DNA from 4 places in the Synechococcus sp. BDU 130192 genome. Region 1 is predicted to be linked to each of the others. Evidence: predicted binding sites of a transcription regulator. Region 1 holds the regulator's gene; each other region holds the start of a gene.
The links. The regulator NtcA, encoded in region 1, controls nitrogen genes in cyanobacteria. The targets are predictions, from matches to a motif close to GTANCNNNNGNTAC.
Positions count from the first base shown of each region.

Region 1 (4,243 bases):
TTCGCTTTTCTCGCCTTGGGATGATAGGTATAAAACACAATTTCTTCTAGTTCTTTAGTTGTCTGAATTGGGCGTTTCATGACTATTTTTTTCGCAATTTGTCGTGACAATCGTTCATCACCGTACTCATAGAATAAATTCGCCAACGCCTTTTCCTCATAGGTGTTGACAATATCCGCTGCCGTTAATGTCTGTTGCTGATCCATGCGCATATCCAAGGGGGCATCAAAACGAAAACTAAAGCCGCGATCGCCTTGATCAAATTGCACCGAACTCACCCCAAGATCGGCAATAATTCCATCAAATTTTTCTCCTTGGGGATTATACTCGCCAAAATTTGACCGCACCGCCCGGAAGCGATCGCCAAATTCTTTTAATCGTTCCGACGCCGCGGCGATCGCCTGGCTATCTCGGTCTACCCCCGTCACCCGCACATCGAGATATTGCTGCAAAATCAATTCTGTATGGCCACCTCCCCCCAGAGTTACATCGAGGTAATGCCCCCCTGGTTTTACTCCCAAGCCCGCCACCAACTCTTCTCGCAACACCGAAATATGCTTAAACTCTGCCGCCATGAATCCATCCAATAAAAAACAAAATCCCCCTATCACTGAGGGGGAACCCAAGGGCGATCGCCACTAAACCAGGACATTACATCCCCATAATTTCGTAGCCAGAATCCACATAGAGCACTTGACCCGTGACCCCACTCGAAAGATCACTACAGAGGAACGCCGCCGCATTACCCACTTCCTTTTGGGTTACAGTCCGACGCAAAGGAGCCGTTGCTTCCACATGGTGAATCATATCGAGAATGCCACCCACCGCCGAGGACGCCAAAGTCCGGATCGGGCCAGCCGAAATGGCATTCACACGAATATTACTGGGGCCAAGATCCGCCGCCAAGTAACGCACACTCATTTCAAGGGCCGATTTTGCCACACCCATCACATTGTAATTAGGGATGACTTTCACCCCACCCAAATAAGTCAGGGTTACAATGGCGCCCCCTTCGGTCATCACGGTTTTCGCCCCCCGGGCCAGACGCGTTAAAGAATAGGCACTAATGTCAAGGGCCGTATTGAACCCATCCCGTGAAGTATCACTAAAATCACCCGTCAAATCTTCGCGGTTCGCAAAGGCAAGGCAATGGATCAAAATATCTAACTTGCCCCACTCTTTTTTGACAGACTCAAACACTTGATCCACCTGGGCATCATCCTGCACATTACAGGGGAGAAAAAGGGAAGGGTTGAGGGGCGCCACAAGCTCACCTACTTTTTTCTCGAACCGTCCCTTATCATCGGGGAGATAGGTAACCCCAATATTTGCCCCGGCGGCATGTAATTGTTGGGCGATCCCCCAGGCAATGGACTTATTATTTGCAATCCCAGTGACTAGGGCATTTTTTCCGGTTAAATCAAGCATATGGGTTCTCAAAAAGTATAAAAAATTAAAGCCAAGAAGCCAGCGTATATTATCTTCGCGCTCTGGTGACTTCGATGCAAACGGCTACTTTAGGGCAAATCAGGGAAAATTCTGCAAAATGCCTGGGAACTAACCCAGAAATCCATAATTATTTTGAAGCAAAAAGTACAAAATACTATACCAGAGTAAGATTTAGTTTAAGGGGAATGCTCATGGTCTCTGCACACTGAGCGCTGATATTTCACCCATCACGGTGGGGAACTGTTGCCCAACAGAATCTATGATGTACAACCCTGATTTCAACCAACCTCCTTTCTCTTCTGCCAATCCAGTGCCTGAACTACCTGCGACTCAAATTACAGACCTTGCGACAGCGTTTCGTCAGTTTCACAGTGGCCCCTTCCCACCTGTTGTGGAGAACTATGACCGGGGCAAGACGATCTTTTTTCCGGGGGACCCAGCGGAACGGGTTTATTTTCTTCTGAAAGGAGCTGTCCGGCTGTCTCGGGTCTATGAAGCGGGGGAAGAAATTACGGTGGCCCTGCTCCGGGAGAATAGTGTCTTTGGGGTTTTATCGCTACTCACGGGACAAAAGTCGGATCGCTTTTACCATGCGGTGGCTTTTACCCCTGTGGAACTGTTATCGGCTCCCATTGAGCAGGTGCAAAAGGCGCTTAATGAGCACCCAGAATTAGCGATGTTAATGCTAAAAGGGCTGTCGTCACGGATTTTACAAACGGAGATGATGATTGAAACCTTGGCCCACCGGGATATGGGCTCACGTCTGGTGAGTTTCTTGTTAATTCTCTGTCGAGATTTTGGGGTGCCGACCGATGAGGGGATTCGCATTGATCTCAAACTGTCCCACCAGGCGATCGCCGAAGCAATTGGTTCGACACGGGTGACAGTAACGCGCCTCCTGGGAGAACTCCGGGAACAGGACATGATTTCGATTTATAAGAAAAAAATTACCGTCCATGACCCCGTAAACCTGAGTCAACAGTTCGCTTAACGCTAAAGTAGAGAAGTCATACTTGTGTGTTTGGATGTCACCTTTTTGTTAAATGACCAGTGCTTTTGTACTAATCTTTTCAGTTTTAATCTTGGGGGGCATCCTGGCGGCACTGGGCGATCGCCTTGGTAGTAAGGTTGGCAAAGCGCGGCTTACATTATTTAATCTGCGGCCAAAACAGACGGCGGTGGTCGTCACGGTCATGACGGGAACAGTGATCGCCGCCAGCACCTTGGGGTTATTGTTTGGCTTGAGCAAGTCCTTGCGCCAGGGGGTTTTTCAGTTGGATGAAATCCTCGCCCAGCGGCGGCAAGAGTTGATGGATGTGACGGCAGAAAAGGAAAAGATTGAAGAAGAGTTGCAGGCCGCGAGGGACGATCGCCTAGAAGCAGAACAAGATTTACAAGAAATTGAAGCAAAATTTGAAACGGCCCAAACTCAACTGGCGGGTTTTCGGGAACAAGCCAGCGAACTTCAGGCTGATATTAATGCGCTCACCACAGAGCAAACGACCCTGCGGCAACAGCGCGATCGCCTCCAGGCCCAAAGTGAAACCCTCCGCGCCCAGCTCAGCCAACAAAACACCATTATTGAAGAACGCTCCCAGCAGATCGAAGCCCTAGAAGCCCAACAGAGTGAGCTCCAAGCCGAGATCAACCAGCGCGATGGTCGCATTGCCCAACTCGACCAGGCGATCGCCCAAAAGGATCAAGTGCTCACGGGTCTAGAAAATCAGATTGGCTCCCTAGAACAGCAAATTGATATCCTCGAAGCCAACTACATCAATTTCCGGAGTGGGAATGTCGCCCTTACGACAGGGCAAGTTTTAGCCTTTGGGGTGGTGCGGATTATTGATCCCAAAGCAGCCAGCCAAGCCGTTGATCAGCTGCTCCGGGAAGCGAATCGCAACGCGATCATTGCCACCGGAGGCGTTAATCCTGACTTTGAGGCGCGGGTGGTGCAAATTACCAATGCCCAAGTGCAACAACTTCTAGGGCAAATTGCCGATGGTCGGGACTACGTGGTGCGCCTCCTGGCAGCGGGGAACTACCTCCAAGGGGAAGGTTCCGTCCAAGTGTTTGCGGATGTGACTTTAAATGAGCAGGTTTTTCGCGCCGGGGAAGTGATTGCCACTTTGTCCCTAGAGGAGCTGAGTGTACAAAATCCTAGTGCCGCCCGGCGTCCAGTGGATTTTCTGTTGGGGGCAGCGCAATTTAGAGCGCGGCGAGCCGGTGTCCTCGGAGATATTCAAGTTAAAGATGGCAATGTTGGTCACATTATCAATTTTGTCGAAGCCCTCAATAATGCACCAGAACCCGTGACAGAAATTCGGGCGATCGCCATCGAAAATGGTTTTACGGCAGGCCCCCTCCGCTTAGAATTAGTGGGCCTCAGTAACGGTAGAATCGTTATCAGACAATAGGACAAGAAGAGTACATGAGCGTTTATCTTGGGTTTGACCCAGGCCGTGACAAATGTGGCCTTGCGGCGCTGGATGACCAGGGGCAATTGTTGAACCACGGCGTCATTGCAGCGGATCAAGCGCCCAACATCGCGAAAGAATGGTGCCAAAGGTATGGTGTTTCTCTGGTGGTCATGGGCAATCAAACGACGGCTAAAGAATGGCATCAAAAGCTCACCGCTGTTTTGCCCCCGGCCATGGCGATCGCCTTTGTAAATGAACGCAATAGCACCCTCGAAGCCCGCGATCGCTATTGGCAGATGTATCCACCCAATTTGTTCCAGAGATTGCTCCCCCAGGGAATGCGCTTACCTCCCCGACCCATTGACGATATTGTGGCG
Region 1 covers NZ_CAWNNO010000033.1:36,106-40,348, reverse strand. Annotated here, with positions in the region: gene rsmH (16S rRNA (cytosine(1402)-N(4))-methyltransferase RsmH) at 1-575, opposite strand, end outside; gene fabI (enoyl-ACP reductase FabI) at 652-1,428, opposite strand; gene ntcA (global nitrogen regulator NtcA) at 1,709-2,440, shown strand; gene AACT35_RS08755 (DUF3084 domain-containing protein) at 2,493-3,863, shown strand; gene AACT35_RS08750 (pre-16S rRNA-processing nuclease YqgF) at 3,878-4,243, shown strand, end outside.

Region 2 (4,243 bases), on a different contig from region 1:
CAAAAATGCCTGAATTGAAAAGTTTATTCCTTTACGTTTTACAAGTCGACAAACTGAAGAGATAATATAAGCATCTTTGGGTAGCTCATCTAAGCTCTCTATCGGCCGGGGCTCTAATTGATCCAAATAATCAAACCTGCCTCCTGGATACCAAATATTTCGAGAATTCACTGCTGAAACGTTTGAATATTTTTCAAATAAGTTTGCAGTTGCAAGTGAATTGAATATTAAACGTTGAGAGTTGCTAACCAAAAAATCTAATAAGTCACTATTTTTACAAGAGATCCTCAAAATATCTTTACCGTGTAATAACACAATAAATTTGACTTTAAATTTATGACATATCTTAATAAGAGGGATTGCATATAAATCATCAATATAGGTGAAGAAAAAAGTGCTTTCTCGATTATTCAAAATGAGAAAGATACATTTTAAGTAAAAAAACTTGTACTGTAAAGATTGGATTTTATTGTGTAAATGCTTAATAGGTAATTGAGTCGGAATCCAATTTATTTTGTAAGGTGCAATAATTGGAAGTTCATTATCTTCAACTTGAACAACAGGAGTGATTACAGAATTTAGAATTCTTTGCTTGTTCAAAGTGTTTGCAATCTGGAGCGAAAACTCAGCAACTCCACCTGTCATGGGCTTAAAGTCTGCTGTCACTAGAAACCATTTTTTATACATTATCTCTAAAGAGGTAGTGAATGTCGTCAGGCAATTCCCAATATTGAGCAGCTTGTTGCCAGTTCTCATTTGAATTCATAAATGCTGGTGAAGGCAACCTGATTGACGGTAGTTTCTTAAAGTCAAAACATAATCCGGTTTTAGAGCCGATCAATCCAAGTGTATTTATTGGATCAATACAAAAATCTTCAAAGTGGACTGATATAAATCTCTTTCCAAATACTTTCCTTCCAGTACTTTCTACTTCCTGAAATACCAATGCCCAAAACTTCATTAGCCGATAGACAGCAGGGGCTCTATAAAAATACTCTGTTAATTGTGCATCTTTCAAAATAAAAGAGTGAAACGGACTCAGGAGTTCTCGACCTAAAATATCTTCCATATTCCATCGATTGAAGTCAATTTTTCGAGTCCAGAAGGTTTTCTTCCTTTTTAAGTTTAATAAGAGGTATTTTTTTTCTTCAGATGGAAGCAGATGAGATGTAATCCAGCTTGCAGGAGCACGATGAAGATGTATCAGAAAAGTATCCGAATCAGTAATATCTCCAAGGGCTGATATTTTATTCCAGCATCTCGTTGAATCAATGACTACATCTTCATTAAGAGAAAGCAACTTAGTCAAGTATGCATTCTGTTCGGCAGTAAATCCTTTTTTTAGCTCTTCCTGAGGGTAAATTGGATCAAATAATTGCCAAAATAGTTCGCCTTCAGTCTTGAGTAAATCTATAAACTCTTTGAGATTTCCCTTTGAATGCTCTTGTGGGATCTGAAATATCTTTGGATTAAAAGGCTCATCAAAACATCTTGCATTTGTTGCTTCGCGAAAACATTGCCAAAAGATTGTCGAGCCAGATCTTCTAAGTGCCAGAATAATTATTTTCATGATCTATGATGTTTTATGCATTCAGTGAGTAAATTACTGTTGCTTAGCAAGACAATAAAAGCTTATGTCTTGACGACACAATTGTCTGATCTCTTGATTTCTTTGTTCCGTAAAAAAACTATTAATTAAAAAATTTTGTTCTTGTAGCATTTTGTCAGCAGTTTTATTTTTGACTACTTCAATGTCTAATGCTCTGTTAGTCTTGTTATTAAATTTTTGTGCGAATAGATCTAAACGATCTAGAGTACCTATTATTTTGAAGTACTTTAAGTTTGTTACAGCGCGTTCCAAAGAATCTGAAGTGCCGATTCCATCAGGGCTTTTGTCATCTAAATATGACACCAGGATATTTGCATGAAATTGAGCAAGATCAGAGTAAAAATAATCATCCCATAACACTTTAATTTCATCATGAGTTACAGATTTTTTCTTGTTTAAAACTCGTGTTGCTAAATAATATTTAAACTGAGAAATAAATCTTTCGACAGGCTCTCTCAAAATTGTCATAAACATGTAATTTCCTTGATCTAACAAGCATTGCTTGATGACCGGAAAATGACCATATATGTACGGCTCTTGTTTTTCGAATCGCTCAAAAAATAACGCCCTTCTCATATTGAATAAAAGTTCAATTTCTGCGGTGGTAGTATGATTTTTTGAAAGCTTTTGAGCTAAGTATCTGGTCATAATAGGATCGACATAGCCATTATGATTGGCACAAATAGCCCTGGATATTGCCGAAGAAATTGAAGTCCCACCGCATTTTGGTATATGTAAGAATACTGTCTTTTGATAAGAAAAACGTTTTTCTAGATATTTGTTAATCTTTTCCGACGCAGATAATGTTTTTAGAAAAATACTTCTCATTAAAACCAACAATAAAAAATTAAAGTAATACAGTATTCAAGAATACTACTAACAATACAAGATAGGTGGTTGTTCTGGCGAGAATCATCTAATCTATCTTCAAGATTTTAATGGCACTTAAAGTTTAATAACATTTGAAGTTAGAACTGTAAATCTAACCGAGCCTTTTAAGTCTTAATTAACCATTTATCACGAAATTTTCACCCAGTGTAATAAGCTATTAGAGGAGAAGCTTGTAGCCAAAGTAGTTCATCAATTTTTTGTCTATTGATTGATTAATAAGCATGACTGCTTCTTGTGACAATTCCTTACGCCATTTTTCAGACAAGTAGTAATTCCTGTAATAAAGGAAATTTTTAGTTCTATCTTTGGTGGATTGATCATAGTTGGTGAATACCTTTGACTTTTTTTCAATGAAAAATTTTTGGCTGATCTTGTCTATGATCGCCTCTGGATTTTCGAAAATTGCTTCAGTTGTTATATGAATTGTTTTTTTACTATCCAGACGAAGATATGATCTATTTTTGATATTCCACAATTCTATCGGATTACGAAGAATAACATCAACATTATCTCTATTGAGAGTTTTCCATTGTTGTTGAAGAAAATCTTCAAAAGTCAGCTTTTCATTATGAATATGTGAATTATAAGGTCTTTTATATAAAGATAACAACCAAGAATAAGGGTTTTTGGTAATTGTTAAGAAGATCAAATTGGAATTATATAATTTATACCTTCGTAATTCTTGTTCCGATTTTACTCGTGTATGCTTCCATCCTAAGTTAGATCTATATGCAAAATAAAAATAAAGGTCACGGACAAATTATCTTCCAGGCAATTTATTTTGTAAGCTCATAACCATTGGTGGCACAACTCCTGGAATTTCTTTGATATCGAGATTTAGTTTAATTAGTTTACTCATATAACGAGTATTTGTATTTCTCTCGCCATAAATTTTTATAGACTTTGTATCTTGTATCATTTTCTTGAAATTTATCAGTTCTCTAATTAATATTCACAATATCAAGCAACAGTAATGCTACTCTGTAATTCCCAACATCTTGCATAACGTCCATCTTGTCTTAGCAAAGACAAATGCCTACCTCGTTCTACGATTTGTCCTCGATCTAACACCAAAATCTCATCTGCGCCCGTAATCGTCGAAAGTCGATGCGCCACCACAATCACCGTGCGATCTTTCTTGAATTGATCCAATGCTTGTTGAATCAACCGCTCCGACTCACTATCTAGTGCACTTGTTGCTTCATCCAACACCAAAATCTCAGGCCGCTTAATCAACGCCCTCGCCAGAGCCAACCGCTGCCGCTGTCCTCCCGACAATCGATAGCCCCGCTCACCCACAACCGTTTCATATCCATCTGGCAGCGCCATAATGAACTCGTGGGCTTGAGCCGCCTGCGCTGCCTCCATTACTTCATCCAGCGTTGCTGACTGGTAACCATAGCGCAAATTTTCCAAAATGCTGTCATTGAAAATGAATGTATCTTGGCTCACCACCCCAATGTGTTGCCGCCAGTCTTCTAAGCGATAGTTATCCAATGGTTTACCATTCACTAATATCGTTCCAGCAGTAGGCCGATACAGCCCCACCAACACATCTACAATCGATGACTTCCCTGCTCCTGACTCTCCCACCAGCGCAAGCACTCGATTACGGGGAATGGTAAATGTCAAATCCTTCAGCGCAAACGCCCCATCATTGAGATAGGACAAACTCACCGACTGAAACTCAATATCATTCTTCAGCCCTACAAACGGCTCATCCCCCGATTGTTCAAACTCCTT
Region 2 covers NZ_CAWNNO010000001.1:33,620-37,862, forward strand. Annotated here, with positions in the region: gene AACT35_RS00180 (glycosyltransferase family 4 protein) at 1-666, opposite strand, end outside; gene AACT35_RS00185 (hypothetical protein) at 680-1,570, opposite strand; gene AACT35_RS00190 (sulfotransferase family 2 domain-containing protein) at 1,604-2,437, opposite strand; gene AACT35_RS00195 (hypothetical protein) at 2,658-3,149, opposite strand; gene AACT35_RS00200 (ABC transporter ATP-binding protein) at 3,461-4,243, opposite strand, start outside.
Region 2: a site for NtcA is predicted at 2,470-2,483, ahead of AACT35_RS00190 (sulfotransferase family 2 domain-containing protein). Genes of this name have one in related genera too.

Region 3 (4,243 bases), 150 kb from region 1:
TCGACGACTGGTTAATGGCTGCAGAATATATTTTGGCGGAAGGAAATTCCCAGGTGATCCTCTGTGAACGGGGGATTCGCACCTTCGATAGTAAGTACACGCGTAATGTTTTGGATCTATCGGTGATTCCGGTGTTGCGCAGTTTGACCCACTTACCGATGATGATCGATCCGAGCCACGGTACAGGGAAGTCTGAATTTGTTCTTTCGCTGGCTAAAGGGGCGATCGCCATTGGCACTGATTCGCTGATGATCGAAGTTCACCCCAATCCGAAGAAAGCCCTTTCTGATGGCCCCCAATCCCTCACCCCAGAAGCGTTCGACCAGGTGATGCAAGAACTGGCAGAGGTTGAAAAATTAACGGGACGTGGCCAAAAGGAATTGGCAACAGTTTAAGGCCCCTGTGATGGCTGGTTAATGTCAGTACCCTAACGTGATATCCCTGCTACTTGGAGTGGGGATTTTTTATTTACAAGTCAAGGTTGCCGCAAAAATCTTGGCCGTTGTAGCTTAAAGGAAGGCACCGGAAGGAATTTAAGGTGATGGAAAAAATGGCACAGCAAGCGGACGTTTTAATTTTAGGAGGCGGGATCATTGGTTTGGCGATCGCCGTCGAATTGCAACAACAGGGTTGTGCCGTGACAATCCTGAATCGAAACTTTACCGAGGCTGCCTGCCATGCCGCTGCCGGAATGCTCGCCCCGGAGGCCGAAGGGTTAACAGGAACGATGCTCGAATTGGGGCGGCGATCGCGCAATATGTACGCCGACTGGTGCCGCAAAATTGAACAACTCAGTGGCGTCGATGTGGGTTACTTGCCCTGTGGTATCTTTGCTCCCAAATCCGTTGCGCCGAACCAAACCGTGACCGATAGTGCTTCTGTTTGGCTAGGCCGCGCCCAACTGGCCCACCATGAACCGGGTTTTGGTGATGGAGTGGTAGGAGCCTGGTGGCACTCCGAAGATGGCCAAGTAGACAACCGCCGTTTGAGCCAAGCCCTACTCCAAGCAGCGCGGGGTCTGGGGGTGGTGATTAAAGAAGGCGTCACTGTGTTGGGTCTCCAACAAATCCAAGGGCAAGTGCAAGCGGTGCAGACCGATCAAGGGCTATTCCAAGCGGGCCATTATGTCTTAGCCGCAGGTTCCTGGTCGAGTCAGATTACGCCCCTGCCCGTTTATCCGATTAAAGGGGAAATGATGTCCCTGAGGATGCCGAATCCTGAGGCCCTCCGGCGGGTGATTTTTGGTGATAATCTGTACCTCGTGCCGCGCACCAATGGCACCCTAATCATTGGGGCCACCGCAGAAACTGTACAGTGGCAACCCAACAATACCCCCCAAGGGATCCAAACCCTGCTGAATAAAGCGATTCAACTGTTGCCGAAACTCAAAGATTGGGAAATCACGGAACTCTGGTGGGGTTTTCGGCCCGCAACCCCCGATGAAAAACCGATTCTGGGGGCATCCCCTTGTGAAAATCTTACCTATGCCACGGGTCATTATCGCAATGGCATTTTATTGGCTCCCATCACGGCGAAACTCATTGGCGATCGCCTAATCCGCAACCAAGCAGATCCCCTCCTCCAACATTTTTCTTACCAACGCTTTTTAGATAACCCAACCCATCAACCCATGCAAAACGGTCACAACAGTCAGAATGGTCAAAACGGTTCAATGCCGAGCTTTTTTATCAGCCCCAAAACCACAACTGCAACGCCAAACCCCACGGAAACCCCTGATCAGCTGGTCATTGCCGGTCGTCGCTTTACCTCGCGTTTGATGACAGGAACGGGGAAATATCCCTCAATTGCCGCAATGCAAGCAAGCGTTGAAGCCAGCGGTTGCGAAATTGTCACGGTGGCAGTGCGTCGCGTTCAAACCAAAGCCCCAGGCCACGAAGGACTTGCCGAAGCCCTCGACTGGCAAAAAATTTGGATGTTGCCTAATACGGCGGGCTGTAAAACTGCCGAGGAAGCGATCCGGGTAGCTCGTTTAGGTCGGGAAATGGCCCGTCTGTTAGGCCAAGAAGATAATAATTTTGTCAAATTAGAAGTGATCCCCGATGCTCGCTACCTGCTACCGGATCCCATCGGTACCCTCGAAGCTGCAGCACAATTGGTCAAAGAAGGGTTTGCGGTGCTGCCCTATATCAATGCCGATCCTCTGTTGGCGAAACGCCTAGAGGAAGTGGGTTGTGCCACGGTGATGCCCCTCGGTTCTCCCATTGGGTCGGGCCAGGGGATTCAAAATGAAGCCAACATCAAAATTATTATTGAACAGAGCAAGGTTCCCGTGGTGATTGATGCGGGGATTGGCTCCCCTAGTGAGGCGGCCTACGGGATGGAATTGGGAGCCGATGCGCTATTGATCAATTCGGCGATCGCCCTCGCTAAAGATCCCGTACAAATGGGTCGAGCCATGGGGTTAGCCACCACTGCCGGCCGCCTCGCTCACCTGGCCGGGCGCATTCCGGTTCAACATATTGCCAGTGCCAGTTCTCCCCAAACTGGACTGGTTAGCACCTAAGTTCCTTCTGTCAATTGAATGCGGCGATCGCATCATCAATATTCTGATTTCGCAAAAGCGAGCCAGGCCCGTAGTTAACACTACAAAATCTCCCTGACTGAATGTTTACCTTGGTCAAATCACCCTGGATATCCAGCCGACGCCCATAGCAACATCAGTATTGAAATCAGGATTAACTCCATGACTGACGCCGCCACAATCCAAAAAATCAAACTCACAAAAATCGAACAAGCCAAACAAGCCAAACCCGGCTTAGCGATTAAAGATGAGTTGGCAACCCTGGCCCAGGCTGGCTGGGAAGCCATGGATCAAGATGACTTAATCATTCGTCTTAAATTTCTGGGACTTTTTCACCGACCGGTGACCCCAGGCAAATTTATGCTGCGTCTGCGGACTCCCCACGGCATCCTCAACAGTGCCCAAGTGCGCGCCCTAGCAGAAATTGTGCAACGCTACGGCGAAGACGGGAGTGCCGACATTACAACCCGCCAAAACATCCAATTACGCGGCATTCGACTGGAAGACACCCCAGAGATTTTGACGAAATTAAAGCAAGTGGGCCTCACCACGGTACAGTCTGGCCACGATAACGTGCGCAACATTACAGGGTCTCCCGTCGCCGGTATCGACCCCGAAGAATATTTTGATACCCGAGAACTCGCGGCCCAACTCCAAAATATGATCACCAATTACGGTGAAGGCAGCCTCGAATTTAGTGACCTCCCCCGGAAGTTTAATATCTGCCTAGAAGGAGCGCCGGATAATTCTTCCCACGTAGAAATCAATGACATTGGCTTTGTCCCGGCCTTTAAGGATGGGCAATTTGGTTTCAATGTTCTTGTCGGCGGATATTTTTCTGCCCAGCGACAAGCCGAAGGGATTTCGATTAATGTTTGGGTTCCCCCCAATGAGGCTGTCCTTGCGGTCAGTCGTGGCATTTTAGCGCTATATACCCGCCACAGTGCCGAGGAGGGTCTCCGGGGAAATCGGGCCAAAGCGCGGGTATTGTGGCTGGTTGAAGCGTGGGGTGTCGATGCTTTCCGGGCGAGATTAGAAGCAGAAATTGGCCAATCCCTAGAACCGGCAGCCCCAGAACACGCTTTAACCATGGATAAGCGAGATCACATCGGTGTCTATGCCCAAAAACAAGCAGGTTATCACTACGTGGGCTTGCATGTCCCCGCCGGACGCTTGACCGCAGAGGACATGTTCGAGGTAGCACGCCTCGCAGAAACCTATGGCAATGGCGAAATTCGGGCCACAGTAGAAGAGAATTTCATTATTCCCTACGTCAAAAGCGAAAACGTTGAGGCGCTACTCCAGGAACCGTTACTAGAAAAATTCTCGGTGAATCCTTCGACCCTAGTACGTTCCTTTGTGTCTTGCACGGGAAATCGCTACTGCAATTTTGCCCTTGTGGAGACGAAAGAACAGGGGTTAGCCCTGGCCCGCGAATTGGATGCCGAATTAGATATTCCCCAACGGGTACGAATGCACTGGACTGGCTGCCCAAATTCCTGTGGTCAAGCTCAGGTGGGTGATATCGGCTTTATCGGCTCTAAAGCGAAAGTTGATGGTGCAATTGTCGAAGCGGTCAATGTGCTCACTGGGGGAACGGTCGGTAACCATGCAAGCCTCGGTGCGCCGGTAGCTCAGAAAGTGCCCTGTGGGGAAACCCTCAAGGCAACTGTGAAGCATATTTTAATCGAACAGTTTGGA
Region 3 covers NZ_CAWNNO010000033.1:181,232-185,474, forward strand. Annotated here, with positions in the region: gene aroF (3-deoxy-7-phosphoheptulonate synthase) at 1-395, shown strand, start outside; partial or broken gene thiO (glycine oxidase ThiO) at 551-1,549, shown strand; gene AACT35_RS09495 (thiazole synthase) at 1,673-2,524, shown strand; gene AACT35_RS09500 (ferredoxin--nitrite reductase) at 2,705-4,243, shown strand, end outside.
Region 3: a site for NtcA is predicted at 2,595-2,608, ahead of AACT35_RS09500 (ferredoxin--nitrite reductase). Genes of this name have one in related genera too.

Region 4 (4,243 bases), on a different contig from region 1:
AGCCATTTATCCCCCTTCAGAAGGAAGACAGAGGGGGAGGATAGCGAAATACGGTGAATTTGAATATTTTTTGCCACTTTTAGGGGATATTCAACTTCATAATTCGGCGATCGCCATTGAAACTATTTATGCGTTGCGCAAACAAGGTTGGCAAATTTCCGATCAACAATTGCGCGATGGCCTTGCGAAAACTCGCTGGGCGGGACGCATTGAATGGCACCAATGGCAGGGGCAAAAAACTCTCATTGATGGTGCCCATAATGGTGTGGCGGCGGCGGAATTACGCAAATATGTAGACACCCTCCCCCAACCCGTCACTTGGGTCATGGGAATGCTCTCGACCAAGGATCACCAAAATGTCCTTCAAGCCCTCCTGCGAGACGGGGATCACTTGCATCTCGTACCAGTGGGGGGCCATAGCAGCGCCGATCCCCAGAGTTTGGCAATGTTGGCCCAGGTGATTTGTCCGGCCCTCGCCTCCTGTCAAACCCATGAAACCTTATCTGAAGCCCTTGATCAGGCGATCGCCACCCCCCACACTAGGGTGTTATGTGGTTCGTTGTATCTTTTGGGAGAATTTCTGACTTATGCAGCCAAAATTTAAAACCCGTAAAGCTTGGAATCAGGCCGAAATGCTGCTCCAACCGGCCTTTATTCGGGTCGTCGATAACTTCCGTGCCCAGTTAGAAGATTCCCCCTGGGCTGGGGAGTACGAAGACATCCAAGACCCCTACCCTGGCTATGTTTTGCGCCTCAAGAAAGACCACATCGAAACGACGGTTAATATCTGGGATCTCTGTTACCAGATCTGTTTTGTTGCCTATCCCACCGCAGCCCTCGTGGAAAATGGCTGCACCGTGGAAATCGATGAAACCCTGTTCGAGACGTCCGGGGCCGTAGATTGGCAAAAACTGGAAGCGAAAACCCAACAGTTGATCCACAATATGTTTGAGCAATTTGATCACTTAGGGGGGTAATCATTGATGGTTACGCAAGCGCAGATTCACGGGGGATTATTGGGGCTTTGTGTGGGGGATGCCCTGGGCGTGCCTGTGGAATTTTCTGAGCGCCGCACCCGACAGCGGGATCCTGTGACAAGGATGCGGGGCTATGGCACCTACAATCAACCCCCTGGCACCTGGTCGGATGATAGTTCCCTCACTTTTTGTCTGGCCGAGGCGATCGCCGAAGTGGGTCTAGGCGAAGAACTCCCCGAACATCTGGGCCGTAAGATGGGTCTTTGGCTTAAGGAAGCTTACTGGACACCCCACGGCGAAACCTTTGATGTGGGCAACACGACTGCCGCCGCAATTCATCAAATTTTAGCGGGCATCAATCCCCTGGAAGCAGGTGGAATCGGGGAGCGGAGTAATGGCAATGGCTCCTTAATGCGTATTTTGCCCCTTGCCTTTTGTGGTGAGCGACTGCCCTATGCCGATCTCTTGGATCTCGTGCACAACATTTCCTACCTGACCCACCGTCATCCCCGGTCCCTCATTGCCTGTGGTGTGTATATTTCCATTGCCCTGGAACTGTTGCAGGGGAAAAGAATTGAAACTGCCTACCAACAGGGAGTACAGCGGGCCGAAGAGTTTTACCGCGATTCCATCTACAAGCCGGAACTCAGCCACTACCAGCGTATTTTTGACGGAAATTTAGCAACATTGCCCATCCATGAGCTTCAATCGAGCGGTTATGTCGTCTATGCCCTCGAAGCCGCCCTCTGGTGTTGTTTAAACCATGATAACTATCAGGATACGGTGCTCGCGGCGGTGAATTTGGGGGATGACACCGATACCACAGCGGCGATCGCCGGCGGTTTAGCCGGACTTTACTACGGCCTCGACAATATTCCCCCTGATTGGCTGGCGCAAATTCCCCGGCGGGATGACATTCTCCAGTTAGGCGATCGCCTCTTCAGGGCTATCCGCTGACCGAGCAGGGACAAGCAGTCCATTTTCTTTAATGTAAAGTTAAATTAATTCTTCTCCATTAACAAACCCTTGAATCAAGCGCATCGGCACTTTGTATCAAGTGTCACATTTTTTTAGGGGCGGGACTTTTACACTGCAAAGCTTAAACACGACTTAAACTTTTAAGCTTCTTTCCTCCCACACACTATCCCAAAGCCCCTTGAGAAAATCGCATTAACCATGAGTAATCTCGGAAGACGTAAATTTATTCTCTACAGTTCCGCCGCCCTCGGTTCCAGTATTCTCCTCAAAGCCTGCGGCCAACCCACAGAAACCCCTGATACCCCCGATAGTGGCAGCACAACCTCAACCCCCAGTGGTGACACGATCAAAGTTGGCATTCTCCACTCCCTCAGTGGCACCATGGCCATTAGTGAAACCACCGTGGTCGAAGCTGAACAACTCGCCATCAAAGAAATTAATGCCGCCGGTGGCATCGATGGCAAACAAATTGAAGCCATTGTCGAAGATGGTGCCTCCGACTGGGATGTCTTCAAAGAAAAGGCCGAAAAACTCATTGACCAAGATGGTGTCGCCGTCGTCTTTGGCTGCTGGACTTCCGCCAGCCGAAAAGCAGTTAAAGATGTCTTTGAAGCAAAAGACCACATGCTGTTCTACCCTGTCCAGTACGAAGGCCAGGAATGCTCCAAAAACATTTTCTACACTGGGGCCGCCCCGAACCAACAAATCGAGCCCGCTGTGGATTGGCTCCTCGAAAATAAGGGCACAGAATTTTTCCTCGTGGGTTCTGACTATGTATTCCCCAGAACCGCGAACACCATTATCAAAGCCCAGTTAGAAGCCAAAGGTGGCACCACGGTCGGCGAAGACTATCTCCCCCTCGGTAACACTGAAGTGACGCCGATTATCACCAAAATCAAAGCAGCGCTTCCCAATGGCGGCGTGATTTTCAATAGCTTGAACGGTGACAGTAACGTTGCGTTCTTCAAACAAATTCGTGATGCGGGCCTCACCCCGGAGCAATATCCGGTCATGTCGGTGTCGATCGCCGAAGAAGAAGTCCGTCAAATTGGCCCTGAATATCTCACGGGTCACTATGCGTCTTGGAACTACTTCCAAACCGTAGAAACTCCCGAAAATGAAAAGTGGGTGGCAGACTTTAAGGCGGAATACGGTGAAGACCGGGTGACCAATGACCCCATGGAAGCGGCCTACATCATGGTCTATATCTGGAAGCAGGCGGTAGAAGCGGCGATCGCCAATGGGGCGACCGATGCCTATGACCTCGAAGCCGTGCGGAGTGCCGCCATTGGTCAAGAATTTGCGGCTCCCGAAGGCCCGGTGACGATGAATGTTAACCACCACCTCTCAAAGACCGTGCGCATCGGCCAAGTACGGGAAGACGGGATGTTTGACATCGTCTGGGAAACCGACGGCCCCATCGCCCCCCAAGCCTGGAACCAGTATGTTGAATCCACCAAAGGATTTGCCTGTGACTGGAGCGACCCCACAAAGGGTGAAAAATATGCAATCTAGGGTTTAACGCCCAGATGTTTTCCGGGAAAGCTGGGATTCCGCCCTACAGAATCCGGCTTTCTCGCGGTTTTATTGCGCGTATTGTGGTGGGTTTGCCCTGTGACAGAACTTCTAATCGGTATTTTTAACGGAGTCAGCATTGGCTCTGTGCTTTTGGTTTCGGCCTTGGGTTTGGCGATCGCCTTTGGTTTGATGGGGGTGATCAACCTGGCCCATGGCGAATTAATGATGCTGGGCGCCTACACAACCTTTGTGGTCCAAAATGTATTCCGGGGGTTCGGGGAACCTTTTTTTAATCTCTACATTATCTTTGCGATTCCCCTGGCTTTTTTTGTCGCCGCCGCAGTGGGCTTTGGCCTAGAGCGGGGCGTAATCCGCTATCTCTATGGCCGTCCCCTAGAAACCCTCTTGGCCACCTGGGGAGTCAGCCTAATTTTGCAGCAGTTTGTCCGCAGTGTGAACTGGGCGATCGCCTTCGGGGTCATTGCCTTTCTCCTTAAAGATGTGATCCGCTGGGCCGTGCTCCAAGCTTTAAATCTCGCCAAGATCCAATCTGCGACCCTAAAAACATGGCTGGATAAATTAAACGTGGTTGCCGCCTTTGCCCTTGGTTTTGGGGTGATTTTCGCGGTCAATCTGACGAAAAATGACGCCCTCACAAAGCCGTGGTTTAGTGCCCGAAATGTGGATGTGACTGCGCCCAAATGGCTCCAGGGGGGACTTTCCCTGGGTTCCGCCCAACTGCCCTACAGCCGCATTTTTATCATCGTCTT
Region 4 covers NZ_CAWNNO010000022.1:26,874-31,116, forward strand. Annotated here, with positions in the region: gene AACT35_RS06895 (bifunctional folylpolyglutamate synthase/dihydrofolate synthase) at 1-604, shown strand, start outside; gene AACT35_RS06900 (hypothetical protein) at 588-977, shown strand; gene AACT35_RS06905 (ADP-ribosylglycohydrolase family protein) at 984-1,934, shown strand; gene urtA (urea ABC transporter substrate-binding protein) at 2,154-3,470, shown strand; gene AACT35_RS06915 (ABC transporter permease) at 3,570-4,243, shown strand, end outside.
Region 4: a site for NtcA is predicted at 2,028-2,041, ahead of urtA (urea ABC transporter substrate-binding protein). Genes of this name have one in related genera too.